Regions from separate parts of the Pseudoalteromonas sp. Of11M-6 genome, predicted to be linked through region 2. Evidence: predicted binding sites of a transcription regulator. Region 2 holds the regulator's gene; the other holds the start of a gene.
The links. Region 2 encodes MetJ, which represses methionine synthesis genes. Its sites were predicted from a motif close to TAGACGTCTAGACGTCTA; they were not measured.

Region 1 (9,652 bases), on a different contig from region 2:
CTCGAACAAAAATAGCCGGACTATATTGGCCAGATTTATCCACGCTAAATGCTTGCCAAGTGGTATTACAGGCTTTGGCGCAGGAGGGGGAACTTCGAGTAAGGGATGACTTGTCTTTTGTCAGAGATTCGTCATAGTTATCATTAAACACAAAGGGTAACTCAGCTTTACCCGACGCGAGTTGTAACGTGAACAGTAAGCGCCGTTGATTGCCGCTGGCATAGAGTCTGTTTTCTTTTAGATAACCGAGCTGGAGTTGAGAGTAACTCTCTAACTTTTTCATGTTTCCAGCTTCACCTTGATAGCTGGGCTCATACGTCTCGCTATTGAATGGTGCGGTTTGCTCTAATTGGGGAAATTGCAACGTTTGTTTGCAGGCATCTTCTGCGCATGTTTGTAAGGTGATCCTTTGGTCCTGATATTGAAAAGAATACCAAGGTGAAAGGGCTTGATAACCTTGTTGACCAGCGTGAAATAATAGCGGTAGGGTTGATGTGTCGTAGTGCTCTGACTCTGCTGAGGCGTTAACGCTTAAAGACAAAGCCCAGCAGGTAAGCGTGGTGGCGATGAACTTATTCATAATCTTTCCTTATTGGAGTAGGGCAGCGCATAGCCACCCTTAACAAAAACCTAGTGAATGATGCCTTGGCGTTGGCCTGCATTAACGGGTTTGTTGAGCTGCACAGAGAGCCAGTTTTCAACGTCACTACGTAATGATGCGTCGCTATCAGGACCTGATTGTGACGAATAGAACCATAACCCTGTTGGTGCTGGAGCATTGACATTGCTGCCACAGGTAAAGTGATTTGCCGCATACATCACCGCGCCTGAGCTACCATATTCGTAATGACTGTCCGAATAACCACCGTAGCCTCTGGCTTGCACCCGACCTTTCGAATCAAGGGTAAAGTGATACACCTCATTGGGTTGCAACAAGAAAGGGCTGACGTCGGACGAATCAAAGCGCGCGCGCATTGTGGTGGTAACACTGGCTTGATTACCCGAACGCGTGATCATGCCTGCCAAGTTGGTGATGAGCGCATCGGCCAATTGACCATCAAGCAAGCTGCCAGGGTTGCCATTGACGATTGCAGAAGTAATGCCAAGTGCGGCTTTAACGACTCCAATGGTGGAGTTTAAATTCCATGTGGTGTTATATCCCATGGCTGCGCCACCGGCTTTATTAAACAAGATGACTTCAGGTGCAGCTCCTGGCAAATCGACCGCAAATTTTGCGCCGTCGGTTGCGTGTGAGTTGGTACCTTTTGACCAGATTTTTTTAGCTTGCCCAGTTACATGGTAGCGAGCTGAATAAGTGCCTCTGACTTCTAAATTGCCCGAACAGGCATTACTTTGATTACATGCAAATCCCCCTGTGTCTGCACACAACATTTTGACGTGGAACTCTGTCGAGTGATGGGCTGAGGTGTTGTCGAAACTGAGCGCTTTATTTTTTGACCAACGTTTCCCCTTAGCTGAGTGAAAGGCGCCGTAGGCTGAGGTATTGACATAAGCATGGTGCTTAGAAAAACCACTACCATCGCTGGTGGATGTGCTCCAAGGCGTCTGGGTTGATGGGTAGTTAGTGACCACTTGGCCTGTGCTGGTTGAAGGGGTCACCATCTGACACGAGCATTGTGACTTAGGTCCGAAGATGGGTTTTTTAGTCAGCAATTCTTTTAATTCGGCAAGAATACCTGACGGTAGCGTCCTATCGTATTCAAGTACCGAGAGCCCTTTACGTTTAGGAGCTGCGTATTCCTTATGCCAAGTGCTGTAAAGCTGCGGTGCATTTCGCTCTAAATGTTGGCTGAGCGTTGGCACTTTTTGCTGTTGCGTCCATTTTTCGAATACCGTCGGTTTAAATTGAATAAGATATCGAGTAAAGAAAAAGTTATCTTCAGGCGTTTGCTCGGTAAAAGCATTTTCCCATGCTGATAACACGTTTTGATCTAAAGCTTTTGCTTGGCTTAGTATCTCTCCATCTCGATAGTCGCGGATCAAGCTATCGACATAGCGGTCTAATTCATATTCTTCGTCGTTGTCGGAGATATATTCAAGCAAGGAAACACGGTCTTGAGACCAGTTTGAAATGGCTTGCCACACTTCTGGGCTTACTTGAGAGGGGGCCATTTCTCCATATTCTTCTGCGGCTTGTAGTGAAATACTACCCAGTAACAACGTGCTGGTAACTAGGCTGACTAACTTTGGGGTGAAATTTCTCTGTTTCATTTTTCTATTCCTTCATCGTTGTGCTGAGTCAACATGCCTCATGCATTGTTAACTTGCCTTGTGATGTTGGAAACTTTTTCAGCGATTGAATAGGAGGTTGTAGGGCCAGTTAGGGTCAACTTGGGTAAAACCTTTGATATTAAACGGACGCATTGGGTTAGGTAAGTTTTGATATCAAGCTGTGGTAAATAAAAACTTAAATATCAAAGGTCTGCTTATATTTTTACCCGAATTTACCCAATTGCCCCGTAACTTTTGCTGCAATCAATATTCGCTTGAGGCAGGATTTTGCTATCGCCGTTATTGGAGTCTCAGCGTGAGTACATTCGCAATCGAGTAACGGTGTCATAACCAATAAGGAGACAGTTATGAGACGAGTAATAGTAGTATTGGGAGCAACTTTGATTGCGAGCTTTGTACAAGCCCATAGCCCAGAAATGATAGCGCAGCTCGAAGTTGCTGATGGGGCGAAATGTCCAAAGCGGCAAACGATTTTGCTAGGTAAAATGACATTAACTGCTGGCACCTTTAAATATTTACATAGTGAAGGAAGTAACGTTTGTACCAGTCCTAAGCAGAGTATTCCTGGTCGTATTACACCACGACTAGATTGTGGCCAGTTTGATGATTGGCGACTTGCTTATGATATGGGTAATAAAATGTGTCAATCTCTACATCATAATATGAAAGGCTTTAGTAATAGCCTAAAACCTGATATGACAGTGTATCCACGCTTTGAAGGACCTTTTGAATTCAAAGGAGACCGTCATCACCAAGAGTATGATGCCGGTATGGGCGTGACTTTAGCATGCTATTTATGTGAGACCGCGACGGATAACTAGAGAAGGGGCAAAAGCCCCTTTGTTGTATACATCAAGTAGCGTTGGAGCACGCTATGATTTGCTCCAGTTGTGCAACTTTTTGAGAAAGGGGCGCAGTATCGAAATTAGCGTCTTGGCATTGAGTGAGTACATATTGTGCCGTGGTAACAATATTTCGAATACGCGGCTTTTTGGGCAGCGTTTTGATATTAAGATAGCGTTCAAGAGTGCGCACTCGTAAGCGACCATCATCGATATTCACTTTCCACACTTTGCTTTCTTCCGCTAATTCGACACGAGTTTTGCCACTACTTTGCTCCCAAAGCGTCAAAGTGAGTGTCATTACCTCAACCATTAATTGTCTAGCGGCCTGTTCATCAATGCTCGTATGTTTACTGTGCACGCCATGAGTATCGGCGCGGGCGGTATTGCGAATAAAGCAGTAAGTAACCAAAACACCTGCTAAAAATGTGATAAACCCGACGAGTACATGAGACAACATGCTTGTCTCTGTTTGGCGCTTAGGCGCGGTCAAGACGTTAGCGCTTTGAAGGCGAAATTGATAAAGGTTTTCACTTTGTACACGACTAGTTTTAAGCATGTCATTATAACGCTGTGCGGTCTCTACCGCTTCTTTATAAGCGTGTGTTTGTAGTTGGGACTGCAATAAGGCAATGTAAAATAACTCCGTAAGCTGACTATTTTGCTGATTATGTGCTTCAAGCCCCTGTTTAAGTATCGTTTGTGCTGTTAGGTTATCGCCCTCAAGCTGCTTGAGTTTGGCTTCAATAAGCAGTGCTCGCTGATCCACTTTACCGTGTTGAATTAGTTGCCGAGTACGTTTAAATGAAGCAAGTTGCTGTTGTGCCTGAGCGATATGATTTTGAGCAATGGCAATTTCGGCCAATAATAAATAGGCTCGAGACAATTGGGTATAGGCGCCACTTTGTGTCAAAGGTTGAAGTAAATCTTCAATGATTTCAGTTGCTTTGTTGTAGTCGCGCTTTTTGTAGAAGACTTCCGCTATGCTTAGCAAGGTGTGGTTCGCTTTGACCTGGTCGCCGGCTTGTTGGTGGAGCGCATGGGCTTGACGAAATGAGAGAATGGCATCATCCAACTGATTAATATCCCTCGACACATTCCCTAAATTATTAAGTGTGATCGCTTGTCTCTGCAGGTCATTTGTTGCTTTCGCTATTTGGTAGCTTTCTAAAAATAAAGTAAGGGCGGTATCTAGATCTCCGAGTGCCTGATAAGCATTAGCTAAATCGTTTGCCGATTTACCCAGGAGTTCGTTTTGTTGCAACTTAGCCGCAAGCGTTTGCGCTTCGTGGAAGCTCTCCAGCGCTTGAATATAATTGCGCTGGCGGTAACGATTAATACCACTTTGTCTTAACACCTGAAAGCGCTGAAGTGTGGTTAACTTCCATGCCATCAACTCATCCAGTATTTGATTGCTGAGCTTTATGTCACCCGCTCGACGATACAAGCTCACAAGCTCAAGATGTGCATCAAAAGCTTGAGCACCGTTGGGTTCAAGCGTTTCAAGATGTTGCTTACAAGACAAAATTTGGCTTGTGAGGTTAGCATTATTAGCACTTGGGCATTCTGAACCATGCGCCGGTAACACAACGAGCAGTAATGCGAAAAACAAAGCAAGCAAAGGCATAAATATTAGTCTAGATACATTGTTTTTACATATTAATATAGTGATAACAAAAAGTCGTGTCTGCCTTTAATAAATCTTAGGTAGACTACTTTTTGTATTTTGTCGCTGCCTAGCTGCTGTCGCTTAACCTTGCCAGTACGACCAAGTCTCGACTTGTTAATATTGTTAGTTTAATGTGTTTTTGGTATGGTCTTGTTGCTAATTAAGGCCCAGCTGAAGAAGCTGGAAATCAATCCATAAGGAAATAAAAATGAAGTTAAATACAATGTGGCTAAAGTCACTTAGCGTCGGTGTCGCGTTATTTGCACCATTAGTGAGTGCCGCTCCTCAGCTTGATAAAGCCATATTTGAGTACAATGCTGGATTAAACATCCAAGAGGAATTTAATATCTTTGCCGAGGGCAACGTGACTGATCCAAATTATCCAAATAGTGAGCTACGTATTCAATTGGATAGTAGCAAAAGCTACGATCAAATTGGCTTTTATGACAAAGTTTACACTACATACGGTCAGGCGGTTGCATACAACACATTAGACAGACGTTGGGTTAAATTTAAGGGTAAGGTGCTTTATTTCTCAGGCGAAGACAACGGTAACCAAAAGATAGATACGATTTCTTTTCGCGTTGTTAATCCTGCTGGAGAAACATCGGAGTGGGGAGAGATCAGAGTTAGCTTAGACCAAGCGTTTGGTGGTAATTACGATGTGTATCCGAGTGATGACTTGGCACAAACCTTTGCTGGTCAACCTGTTGATGTGTACGTTAAAGATAACGATAGTGGCGTACCCTATTATTATGGTGTTGAGATTTTTAGCTCACCAGCTAACGGTACAGTATCTGTTAACAGTGACTACTCCATTACTTACACACCAAAAGCTGGGTTCATTGGCCTGGATTCGTTCCAATATCGCATTAAGGGTAACAACCTTTATGATATTACAAGCTCGCCAGCGACAGTTTCTATTTCGGTAGCAAATTAACCCCAAACTCAGGCCAATATGCACACATATTAAGTGTGTATATTGGCTATCCTTTTAGCAATAAAAATACGCCAGCCAAAGCAATTAGGCCTCCAAACATCATAGACTTAGTAATAGCTTCTCTGCGCAGTAGTCCAATTGTCATCACCATGAGCGGTGCCGTTGCAAAGATGGTTTGTGCGATAGCGGGATCAGTATGATTAACGGAAATCAACTGTAGCCACAGTCCAATAAAGGTGCCAAAAAACACTGCAACGAATAACCAGTTTTTACCGTCGATTTGTTTAAGTGTGAGTGCTTTAAACAGGCTTTGTGATTTCAAATAAACAACAATAAAGGCCACAAATAGGGTGCCGGATCCCAAGCGGATAAGTGCCGCCCACAAACTACTAATGCTTTCGTTATTTAGCGCACCTTTGGAAAGCACCATACCCGCAGCTTGGCAAATGGCAGCCGTGAGTGCAAAGCAGACTCCCAAGAGATAATGTTTTTTGTCTAATACCGGCTGGCTTCTACTTGGCTTAATCGCCAGCATCACACCAACGGTCGTCACTGCAATGCCGAGCCAAGCGGATGCGCTGAGATAAACACCAAGAAGTACAATGTTTAAGATCCCCGCGATGGCAGGTGCAAGACTTTCAATAACCAAAGTGCGAGCAGGACCTATATTTCTAAGTGCGGCAAAGTAGGCACTGTCACCAATCGCTATGCCCAGTACCCCACTTGCTATCAGCCAGCCCCAGCTCGAGGGTAAGGTCGGGTACATTGCATCACCTGCGATGAGCAAACACAAGATCATCAAAGCTGAAGCGATGACGCCTTTGCTGACGTTCAACTCAAATGGACTAAGGTGATGGCTAAATCGTTTGTACAGTATGGTTGAGCCAGCCCATACCCCAGCCGCTGCAATCGCTGCTGCTTCGCCAATACCAATCATAAATCTCAAGTTTCTTGTGTTTATTAATATGGTGGCAAGTATACATAAATTGAAATAATCAGTGAGAGGTAAGGAATCAAATTATTACCACTAATGTTTAGACGTCCATACATCTAGAGGTTGAAATTTTCTAGTTTTTGTCCATAATAATGCCATTCGATTAGTCTGGAGCAGCGCATGCCAATCACCGTCACCGACGAACTCCCAGCCATTGCCCAATTGCGTCATGAAAATGTGTTCGTGATGCCACAAAGTCGTGCATCAACTCAAGAGATCCGCCCAATGCGGCTCGCGATATTAAACTTGATGCCGAATAAGGTGGAGACTGAGGTGCAATTTATCCGATTACTGGCAAATACCCCTTTGCAGGTGAATGTTGATTTGTTGCGACTAGACACCCACCGCAGCTCTGAAAACTCAGAACAACATCTAGATATGTTTTATCGCTATTTTTCGGATGTGAAAGATCAAAACTATGATGCTTTGATCGTCACCGGCGCGCCGCTGGCGCATCTTGAATATGACGATGTGGTGTATTGGCAGGAATTGCAAGCATTTTTTGATTGGGCTGAGCACCATGTTACTTCAACCCTGTTTTCCTGTTGGGCCGCACATGCTGGCTTGTATCACCATTATGGGTTAAAGCGAGCACTCAAAAATGACAAACTTTGCGGCGTATTTAAGCACCACTGTTATTTTGATCACGGGGCGCTCACTCGTGGTTTTGATGATGAGTTCTTGGTGCCACACTCACGCTACGGCCACATCGACATCGATAAAATTAATGCGTGTAAAGACCTAGTGGTATTAGCAGGCTCTGAAAAAGTGGGCGCTTACTTAATTAAAAATCACTCAGGCAGCCAAGTCTATATTACCGGCCACCCTGAATACGACGCCGATACGCTACAAAAAGAATACCATCGTGATTGTGAAAAAATGGCCAACGCACCGCAGCCTGAGAACTATTTTCCTGAGAATGACACCAGCAAACGTCCATCTAAGACATGGCAAAGCCATGCATTCTTGTTATTCTCAAATTGGTTAAACTACTATGTTTACCAAACCACACCTTATGATATTAACTTAGTTAGCCAAGATGTAAGGACTAACAATTATGCCGAATAATGTAGCCGTAAACGGTGAGCAAATAGCAGAGCAGCTTAAGCAAGCAATGCAGCAACGTATTCTGATCTTAGATGGTGCAATGGGAACCATGATCCAAAAGCACAAATTAGAAGAACAAGACTATCGTGGTGAGCGCTTTAAAGATTGGCATGTCCTTATCAAAGGCAACAACGATCTGCTAAGTTTGACGCAGCCTGAGATAATCAAACAGATCCATCGCGATTATCTAGCTGCTGGCGCAGATATCATTGAAACCAATACTTTTAACGCCACCACCATCTCGATGGAAGATTATGACATGGCAAGCCTAAGCCGCGAGATTAATCTTGAATCGGCGAAGCTTGCACGTGCGGTATGTGATGAATTTACCGCCAAAGATCCCAGCAAGCCTCGCTATGTGGCAGGTGTACTTGGCCCAACGTCAAAAACCTGTTCGATTTCTCCAGATGTAAACGACCCTGGTTTTCGCAATATCACTTTTGACAAGTTGGTTGCAGCCTATGTCGAATCAACGCTTGCCCTTATTGAAGGCGGTGCGCACCTTATTTTGATTGAAACGATTTTTGATACGCTCAACGCCAAAGCCGCGTCTTACGGTGTAGAAGAAGCGTTCGAGCAAGCGGGCGTCACTCTGCCTGTTATGATCTCGGGCACAATTACCGACGCTTCCGGTCGCACGCTATCAGGGCAAACCACCGAGGCGTTTTATAACTCCATTCGTCATATTAAGCCAATCTCTATTGGCCTCAACTGCGCGCTAGGCCCAGATTTATTAAGACAGTATGTAGAAGAGCTGTCACGGGTTTGTGAGACTTTTACCTCTGTACATCCAAACGCAGGGCTTCCTAACGAGTTTGGTGAATACGACCTAGAAGCCGATGACATGGCAAAAGAGATTATCGATTGGGGCAATGAAGGGTTTATCAATATTGTTGGCGGCTGCTGTGGCACCACGCCCGAACATATTCGCGCCTTCGCGAGAGGCCTTGAGCAAACCCAGCCGCGTAGCTTGCCTAACATCGAAGTGCGGATGCGTTTGGCAGGTCTTGAAGCCTGTAATTTAAATTAGGAATTCACCATGACACAAACAGCAGTATTTACCAATGTCGGTGAACGTACCAATGTAACGGGATCGGCAAAATTTAAGCGCTTAATTTTAGAAGAAGATTACGAAACCGCGCTGGATGTTGCCAGAGAGCAGGTTGAAAGCGGCGCGCAAGTGATCGATATCAACATGGATGAAGCCATGTTGGACTCAAAAGCTGCGATGGTGAAATTTCTTAATCTGATAGCGTCAGAGCCGGATATTTCTAAAGTCCCCATCATGGTTGACTCGTCTAAATGGGAAGTCATTGAAGCGGGCCTGAAATGTATTCAAGGTAAAGCCATTGTAAACTCAATCTCCTTAAAAGAGGGTGAGGCACCATTTATCCACCAAGCCAAAATCATCAAGCGTTTTGGTGCTGCTGTGGTGGTGATGGCATTTGATGAAGTTGGTCAAGCGGAAACCGCAGAACGAAAGTTTGAGATCTGTCAGCGCTCTTACAAAATCTTGGTTGACGAGCTTGGGTTTCCACCTGAAGACATTATTTTTGACCCTAATATTTTCGCGGTCGCTACGGGTATCGAAGAACACGATAACTACGCCGTAGAATTTATCGAGGGCACGCGCAGAATTAAGCAAAACCTGCCACACTGTAAAGTGTCAGGGGGTGTATCTAACGTATCCTTCTCATTCCGTGGTAACAACCCGGTGCGTGAAGCGATCCACTCTGTGTTTCTTTACCATGCGATTAAAGCAGGCATGGATATGGGGATCGTCAATGCCGGTCAGTTAGCCGTGTATGACGATATTCCAAAAGAGCTCCGTGATGCCGTTGAGGATG
Region 2 (9,652 bases):
GAGCGGCACAGGCTGGCGTGGTCAGTGGTTAAAACGTCGTGACCTTGCTGGAAAAACGGGTACCACCAATGACTCAGTAGATACTTGGTTTACGGGCTTTAACCGCAATGTCCTCACCACAGTTTGGGTTGGCTTTGATGATGCGAGTAAATCCTTGGGTCGTGCGGCCTACAACGCTAACCTTGGTAATAATCAACTTGTTGGTGCAGAAGCCGGAGCGATTTCAGCACAACCTGCTTGGATAGACTTTATGCGTGAGGCACTTAAAGATGAGCCTTTGGCTCCGATAGAGCCGCCACCAGGGCTTATTTCAACTCGGATTGACTTAAAGACAGGGCTTTTGTCTCGCAAGAACGATTACACATCTCGGTTTGAATATTTCGAGCAAGGTACGGCCCCAACCAAGTACGTATTGGATACGGATAGCAGCACACCGTTTGACGATACCGCGCCGCTACCGACTCACGAAGAGTTATTCTAAAATAGAAATGCCGATACAGATGTATCGGCATTTTTGTCTTATACCAGTTGTATTATATCTATTTTCTTAAAAGAGTTATTTTAGATTTTGCGTCAGCCAGAATAAATCGGAATGTATTCCCGCTGCTGTCACTTCTTTACCTGCCCCCGGGCCTTGGATCACCAGCGGGTTTTGTTCATACCATTTAGTGTGGATCACAAAAATATTATCACCCGGCGTTAAATTCGCGATTGCCGAGCCATTTGGTACCTGTGCAATGCCTACTTTTGCAGACACTTTGCCATTGCTTGCAATTTCAAGCGCACCAGTATAACGAAGCGCAGCGTCATTCGCTGTGGCCTTTGCATAGTGTGTCGCATAAAAGTCATCGAGTTGCTGGCGATTTTCTAAAAACGTTTGCCATGAACCCACACTCAATGACTCAGGCATTAACGCCTCTAATTCAATATCATCAAGCTCAAGTTCAATGTCTAACTCTCGTGCTAAGATCAAAAGCTTACGCTGCATATCACGGCCAGATAGATCTTCGCGCGGATCGGGCTCAGTAAAACCAAGTTCTTGCGCCCCGAGCACTAGCTCAGAAAATGCTTCAGAACCATCATAGCGACTACACAGCCAAGATAAAGTGCCGGAAAAGACGCCTTCAATTCTCACCACTTCATCGCCACTATTTTGCAGATCAGCCAACGCAAAGTTAATGGGTAGACCTGCGCCAACACTGGTGTTGTAACGCCATAACAGGTTACGCTCTTGTAACTGCTGACGCAGCTTGGAGTACCAACCTTGTTGTGCCGTGCCGGCATATTTATTAGCGCTGATCAAATGGCAGTCATGTTCAACAAACTGTGGATACAACTCGCTGAAACGCTCGCTCGCAGTAATATCGACCACCACTTTATGCTCGTAATCTAGCTCTTTAATACGAGTGAATAGCTCTGCTTCATTATATTCGATGGCCTCATTTTGCCATTGCTGTTGCCACGATGCTAAATTCAACCCGCTTGGACAGAACAACATTTGCTTAGAACGCAGTAAGCCAACCAACTTAAGATCAAAGTGCTCACTCAGCTTAGCGACTTGGTTTTTGCATTGTTCGATAAACACTTCACCCACATTGCCAACACCAGCTACAATCACAGCAAGCTCTCTGCCTTTATTGACCAAACGTTCGTGCAATATAGCAAGTAGATCGCTATCAATTGCTTGATCGGTTAACACTAAGCTGTAATGGCGCTCTTGCAGCACAAAACGGGTGACAATCGCATGTTCATCCAATAATTCCAGAGCTTGCTGATGTAAGCCAGCAACATCCTGACTTGGGGCAACAATAGCAAAGCCTTGTACTTGCGACTCAATAATATTGGCTCGCGAATCCAGCGCTTTAATCACAACATGGCTAAACTCAGATGGCACCAGTAAGTGTGCCTCTCCACCTTTAACAAAATGATGAATGCTATGTTGAATAAGCTGGCTTAGCTGTTTCACTTCACCACTTTTTAGCTGCTCAACGCGTAACAGGTCAAGTTGTCCAAAAGTGGTAATAAAGCGCTTCTCTTTGCTATAGCCTGCCTTTACTATCTCAGTGCCAAGTGCATCGGCGTCAAAGCTGCTGCGAACTTGCAGTTTTATATCAGTATCTTTAAGTGGAGACAGCGTTTTTGCATGTAGTACTGGATTACCTAATCGTGCGAGTAATTCAGCTTGGCCACGACATACCTTTGTGTATTTTATGGCATTGGCGACTTTACGTGGATCAGTGCTGAATACACCCGTTGTATCCGTCCAAATTGATACTTGAGCCGCATCAAGATAACTTGCCAACAAAGTCGCGCTATAGTCACTGCCATTTCGGCCTAAAGTCACCGTTTCACCTTGTGCATTTGCGGCAATAAAACCGGTAACGATATAGATAGCGTGATCATCAATTGCGCGATAGCACGCTTCTTTGTTATGGGCGTGTAGTAACACCCCCTCTTGTTGTACAAATAACGTACGAGCGTCGATAGCTTTGGCTTCGATACCTTGAGAACTTAGGTAGTTTGCTAATATACGAGCCGACCATAGCTCTCCATGTGCAAGTAAACTCGCGTAGTGAAGATGCTGTTCTTCTCGTCCTGAAGCGATTGCTTGCAGCTCATTGACAAGCTGTTTGAGTAACACACTGTGTTGTTCACCTACAAACAGGGCATCAATTAATTCACGTTGATGATTTTCAACTTGTAATAAAACATCGTTGAATGCGCGAACATCTTGCTGCTCAAAGCTTTGCCATAACTTCACTAGGGTATTCGTTGTTTTTCCTGCAGCAGAAACCACAACACTGTCACCTAGTTGACATTGCTCTAACACTATCTTGGCAACCGCCTGATAACGCTCTGGCGAGCTTAAACTCGAACCACCAAACTTATGTACTACTTTTGCCATTTACTCACCATAACGCTACTGTATGTGCCGGCGTTAATTTGAATGACTTAGCATCATCACTCGCCTGACTTTCATCAATACATGCAAATCCCGATTCCAGATCTGCAATGAGATCCTGTGCATCTTCAATGCCTACAGAAATACGAATCAACGTGTCGCCCACTCCCGCTTCTAAACGTGCTTGCGGATCCATACCCGCGTGTGTCATCGTCGCTGGATGACAAATAAGACTCTCAACCCCACCTAAAGATTCTGCCAATGAAAAGTGCGTTAGAGACGTTAAAAACTTCGCAGATGTTTGCAGATCGCCTTTGATATCAAAGCTCACCATGCCACCAAAGCCGAGCTGTTGTTTTTTCGCAAGTTCGTGTTGAGGATGCGACTCAAGGCCAGGGTAATAAACTTGGCTAACATACGGCGACTTTTCTAAATATTCCGCAATAAGCTGAGCATTTTCTTGATGTTGGCGTAAACGCACATTTAAGGTGCGCAGTCCACGTAGGGTAAGGTAACTATCAAAAGGTGCACCGGTAATACCGATATTATTCGCCCACCAAGCTAACTCATCACCCAATTCCTGTGTACGCGCGATCACCGCGCCCCCCACTACATCAGAATGACCATTGATATATTTAGTGGTTGAATGCACGACGACATCCACGCCAAAGGCAATGGGGTTTTGTAATGCAGGAGACAAGAAGGTGTTGTCAGCGGCGACCAAAGCCCCCACAGCGTGTGCTGCATTTACGACAGCTTCTATATCCGTTAACCGCAAAATTGGGTTACTTGGTGTTTCAATCCAAACTAATTTAGGTTTGATCTGCTGCAGCTGTGCAAGACTTTCTGATTGTGTGAGATCCAAGACGGCTAATTTGAGCAATCCACGCTTTGCAAGCGATGTAAACAAGCGATAGCTACCACCATAGCAGTCATGTGGAATAACCAGCGTATCGTCATGGTTAAGCAGTTGAGTTACTAGGTGAACGGCAGCCATGCCAGTGGCGGTAATAATACCACGAGCACCACCTTCAAGTTCGGTAAGTGCCTGTGCAAGCACATCACGATTAAAGTTACCGCTGCGGCCATAATCGTAGTCGCGTTTGGTATCAAAATCGGCAAAAGAATAGGTGGTAGAAAGGTAAAGCGGTGGCACTACTGCCCCATGTGCTTTATCAGCTTCTATACCGTGACGCACTGCTACCGTCGATTTATTAACTTGACTCATAAGGTCACCTAGATAGTTGGATGTTTAGACGTCTAAAAGGTTAGAGCAACAGAAACCAGAAGTCAAAACATTTATACTGCTAAATGGCTAAATAACTAGTATTTGACTATCTTTTTTAAACCGATAAAATTTCGCCACTCTAGGCGTTGCTAATACGACTGAGTTATTGAAAACTATGGCAGAGATTCTTCTATCTCGCTATGGCGGATTAGTTTATTCATCTATTTGAGTTTGGGATTTATCTTTAATTCGTAAGGTTATCCCTATATTCATGCGGTTGGTGAATAATGTAGACCAGAACCCAGTCATATTGGCATTGATGTAACTGAGGCAAGTACACAATTATGGCAAAATGGAACGGTGAGTATATTCACCCATATGCAGAACACGGTAAGAAAGCAGAGCAAGTAAAAAAGATCACGGTGAGCATACCTCTGAATGTACTCAAAGTGCTAACTGATGAGCGTACACGTCGCCAAGTGAATAACTTACGTCATGCCACGAACAGTGAGCTTTTATGTGAGGCGTTTCTACATGCCTTCACAGGCCAGCCACTGCCGAGCGATGAAGACTTGAGAAAAGATAATCCAGAGCGTATTCCTTTAGAGGTAAGACAAATAATGGAAGAGCGCGGTTTGGAGATCCCAGAAATAAACGAAGAGTGATAACTACTCTTTCGCTCTGGAAATACAGACACAAAAAAAGCCTCAATCGAGGCTTTTTCATTGGAATAATACCAATGGTATTATTCCATATATCCAGCTGGCATATCGATTTGTGCCACGCCTGATTCAATTGCAGCTATCGCTACCGCTTTTGCGATACGAGGTAACAAACGTGGATCCATTGGTTTTGGAATAATATACTCAGGACCAAACTCTAGACTATCTACGTCAGCCGCTTTTAACACTTCAGCAGGTACAGGCTCTTTCGCAATCGTTCTAATTGCTTCAACCGCTGCAATCTTCATCTCGTCATTGATAGCGGTTGCGCGTACATCAAGCGCACCACGGAAGATAAACGGGAAACACAGTACGTTATTTACTTGGTTTGGATAATCCGAGCGGCCTGTCGCCATGATCAAATCATTACGTGCACCGTGTGCAACTTCAGGGCTGATCTCAGGGTCTGGGTTAGAACAAGCGAATACCACTGGCTTGTCAGCCATTAGCTTTAGATCCTCAGCAGAAAGTAAGTCTGGGCCAGAAACACCAACAAATACGTCCGCATCTGCAATCACGTCTTGTAACGTACGCTTATCCGTGTTGTTTGCAAACAGCTCTTTGTATTCATTTAGGTCATCACGACGAGTATGGATCACGCCTTTTCTGTCCAGCATATAGATGTGCTCACGTTGGGCACCGCATTTGATCAGTAATTCCATACAAGCAATAGCGGCTGCACCCGCGCCAAGACACACAATAATCGCATCATGAATATCTTTACCTTGGATTTCCAACGCATTCAGCATACCCGCAGCGGTTACAATTGCAGTGCCGTGCTGATCATCATGGAATACAGGAACGTCACAACGTTCAATTAGCGCGCGCTCAATTTCAAAACACTCTGGCGCTTTAATATCTTCAAGGTTAATACCACCAAATGTGTCTGCGATATTTGCCACAGTATTGATGAAGTCTTCAGTGGTGTTGTGCTTAACTTCGATATCGATTGAATCAAGGCCCGCAAAACGCTTAAATAATAGTGCCTTACCTTCCATAACAGGCTTTGACGCCAAAGGACCTAAGTTACCCAAGCCAAGAATTGCCGTACCATTACTGATCACCGCAACCATATTTCCTTTACCCGTGTAACGGTATGCATTCGCCGGATCAGCCGCGATTTCACGTACTGGCTCTGCAACACCTGGGCTGTATGCAAGTGCTAAGTCTTTTACGGTCTCGGCAGGTTTAGTGAGTTCAACACTGATTTTACCTGGAACGGGCTTCTCGTGATAATCTAGAGCTTGTTGACGAAAGTCTGTCATGGCGCGATATTTTCCTACGAAGTTAATGTGAGAGTGTGGTAAACGTTCGCATTCTGAATGTTGGCAACCTAGCTAGCTGGTTACAGCAACACACAGTGCGATTAACTATATGAGCGACGACATTCAACCACTCAACAAGCGTATGTGCTTTGCTGTCGCGGTATGTCAATAGGACATATAGTTAATCGACCGTATTCACACAATACCGAGTTTTGCTCATTATTCAAGTAAAATCAGGTCTATCCACTAGCATGGTATTTTCTATACTTTTCCGAGAAGATAAGCTCAATTTTAAGAAATATTTCACAAATAAAATGACTAAAACTTAAAAAACAAGACGCTAAAACCAGCACAGAATGTATAAAACTAGCACAAATGTACACCAACTATAAAAACAATAAGAAAATTGCAACTTAACTAACTTTAACGTCAAGATACCGACATTTAATCGCAATATACTGACTTTAGTTTATATTACGTGCTCATACCTGATAGTATTTACTATATGAGCTTTGATTATTTTCACAACTTAAGCTCGTAAATGTTCAATATTTATCTGCTAAATAGAGTTTTTACTCTACCCAAGAGATCAGTAAAGTTTTGCTGCCAAACTGGCAAGTTTTTTATTTTAGAAGAATAAAAGAGACAATAAGACGGGATGACTGACGGTCTATCTGCTGATGCAGAATAGGATGTATAAATCGAGAAGGTATTTTCAAACAGGCACAAAAAAAGCACCCTAAAGGTGCTTTTTTCGACTAGACCAACAAGATTACTTCTTGCTGCTAAGTGCACCGAAACGCTTGTTAAAGCGATCTACACGGCCACCTGTGTCAAGGATCTTCTGCTTACCAGTGTAGAACGGGTGACATGCAGAACATACGTCTAGGTGAATATCTTTACATAGCGTTGAACGAGTTTCGAACTTGTTACCGCAAGAGCACGATGCAGTGATCGTCTCGTAATTAGGGTGAATACCTTCTTTCATAGCAACCTCTAGTTAAGGCCGTATCGCTCTCCAAACCCGAAGTCTGGCACCATACGTAGTTATACAAAAATGTGGACGCGTATTTTAGTGCTTAACTGAACAATCTACAAGCAATATTTCAGAGTTTTTTTATCACCTTCGCAGAGTACGTTTTCAATTCGTACCACCTTAGGTATATACTTCGTCACTGCGCTCACTTTATGGAATTGTAATACATGCTCATTCTTGAAGTAGCTTTAAAGCTGCCACTGCACCGAACATTCGACTATTTGCTAGCACCAACCATGCAAGTTGAAGCAGGAATGAGAGTCACCGTCAATTTCGCCAACCGTCGCTGCACAGCGATTGCGCTTGCTAAAAAAGACGACACCGATGTACCAAAAGAAAAACTCAAGCAAATTATTGAGGTGTTGGACGAGCATCCTGTCTTTAATCAAGCACAACTTAGCTTTTTACACTTTGTCTCTCAGTATTACTGTCATCCAATTGGCGATACCTTATTCACAGCACTACCGGCGGTACTCAGAGATGGAGGAAGCCCAGACAAAACTCAGATCCCTATCGTCAGATTAACGGAAAAAGGGCAGAAACTACCAACACTGCGAGCCAAAAAGCAACAAGCGCTGCTTTCTCAATTACATGAAGGTGGTGCAATAAAATTAAGTGAACTCAAAGCGCTCGGATTTGCTAGCCAAACAATTAAAGCATTGGAAGAAAAAGCGCTTATCTCACAATCTATTGAGCATGATAGTGATTGGTCGCAAAACGAATTACAGCTAGGCGAAAAGCCACGCCTAAACGACCAGCAAGCGACTATTTGCAGCGCCGTTAATGCACAAGTCGGTTACCGTACCTTTTTAATCGAAGGTGTAACGGGAAGTGGTAAAACCGAAGTCTACTTACAGAGCCTTGAAAACATAATAAAAGCGGGTAAACAAGCACTGATCTTGGTGCCTGAAATTGGACTCACACCGCAAACAGTCAACCGCTTCAAAAAGCGCTTTAATAACCTGCCCATTGATTTATGGCACTCAAATCTAACCGATAATGAGCGCCTACATACTTGGCGTCGCGCCGAAAAGGGTCTGAGCGCTTTGGTTATCGGTACTCGCTCGGCCATTTTTTTGCCATTTCAAAATCTCGGCATGATCATCGTTGACGAAGAGCACGACAACTCGTTTAAACAGCAAGAAGGCCTGCGCTATCACGCCAGAGATCTCGCTGCATTTCGAGCGCATCAGGCACACTGCCCTTTGCTTTTGGGAACCGCAACACCGGCATTAGAAACATTACACAAAGCCATTACCAACAAATATCAACTCGTCACACTGAGTAAACGAGCGCAGACCCAGCACGACAACCAATTTCACCTTGTCGACATGAAAGGTCAGCCAGAACAAGGCGGGTTTTCACCAATGAGTTTACATTGGATGGAAAAAACACTCGCTCGCGGTAAGCAAGTTATGGTGTTTCTAAATCGTCGGGGCTTTGCACCAACATTGATGTGTCACGAATGCGGATGGCTTAATACCTGTAAACATTGCTCTACTAGCGCCACGTACCATAAAAACATGAACCGCTTGGTATGCCATCATTGTGGTGAACAGGACTTTGTACCGAGACAGTGTCCAGATTGCGGCAGCACCCAAATCATGCCCACAGGGCTTGGTACAGAACAACTCGAAGGCTTCTTAAGCGAACGCTTCACTGATATTCCCGTCACTCGCATTGACCGAGATTCTACGCGCCGTAAGGGCAGCCTTGAAAGCGCCCTTGAAGAAATTAATCAAGGTGGCGCGCGAATTCTGGTCGGCACTCAAATGCTTGCCAAGGGCCACCACTTTGCCGATGTCAGCCTTGTGATTATCTTGGATGTGGACTCAGGACTTTACTCTTGTGACTTTAGAGCAACCGAGCAAATGGCACAGCTCATTACGCAAGTTGCTGGACGAGCCGGACGTGCCGGTGAAGCGGGAACCGTGTTATTGCAAACGCATTTTCCAGAACATCCATTATTGCAAGATTTAATTAATAATGGTTATGGCGACTTCGCGCGATATGCCTTACAAGAGCGTGAAGAAGCTATGCTTCCCCCCTTCGCACACTTAGCTATCATCCGCGCCGAGGCAACAAATATAAATACAGTATTGCGCTTTTTGTCGGATTTGGTTCCAGCTACCCCCTATCCTGGTATACAATTGCTGGGTCCAATTCCAGCACCACTTGAACGAATAGCTGGAAAGTTCAGATATCAATTACACATACACGCACAACAACGCACTGTGCTGCGGGACTACCTTTCGCAACTTGCGCGCTATATCGCTACGCATGAGTCTGCCAATCGAGTACGCTGGAGCATAGATGTTGATCCAATGGATAGCTATTAAAATCAAATAACCTATGGCACAGCACGATTACATCAATAAGAAACCTAAAGGCAAGGGGAAAGACAAGCCAGAAAAATCGGCGAAATTTCCTGTTATTGCTGCTATTTTTGCATTTCTACTAATCGGAGGGTTTGCCTACGGTCTTTGGTTTATAAAAACC

Region 1: the regulator MetJ is predicted to act here: its motif matches at 6,740-6,757, upstream of metA (homoserine O-succinyltransferase).

What each region holds. Positions count from the first base shown of each region.
Region 1 is NZ_JAKRFW010000027.1:19,354-29,005, forward strand. It holds gene MHN32_RS13970 (hypothetical protein) at 1-580, opposite strand, end outside; gene MHN32_RS13975 (hypothetical protein) at 631-2,232, opposite strand; gene MHN32_RS13980 (hypothetical protein) at 2,601-3,074, shown strand; gene MHN32_RS13985 (tetratricopeptide repeat protein) at 3,106-4,722, opposite strand; gene MHN32_RS13990 (Ig-like domain-containing protein) at 4,973-5,704, shown strand; gene MHN32_RS13995 (DMT family transporter) at 5,751-6,641, opposite strand; gene metA (homoserine O-succinyltransferase) at 6,819-7,766, shown strand; gene MHN32_RS14005 (homocysteine S-methyltransferase family protein) at 7,756-8,835, shown strand; gene metH (methionine synthase) at 8,845-9,652, shown strand, end outside.
Region 2 is NZ_JAKRFW010000021.1:37,955-47,606, forward strand. It holds gene MHN32_RS12240 (PBP1A family penicillin-binding protein) at 1-481, shown strand, start outside; gene metL (bifunctional aspartate kinase/homoserine dehydrogenase II) at 557-2,905, opposite strand; gene metB (cystathionine gamma-synthase) at 2,910-4,130, opposite strand; gene metJ (met regulon transcriptional regulator MetJ) at 4,475-4,795, shown strand; gene MHN32_RS12260 (malic enzyme-like NAD(P)-binding protein) at 4,876-6,117, opposite strand; gene rpmE (50S ribosomal protein L31) at 6,890-7,105, opposite strand; gene priA (primosomal protein N') at 7,321-9,492, shown strand; gene MHN32_RS12275 (SPOR domain-containing protein) at 9,506-9,652, shown strand, end outside.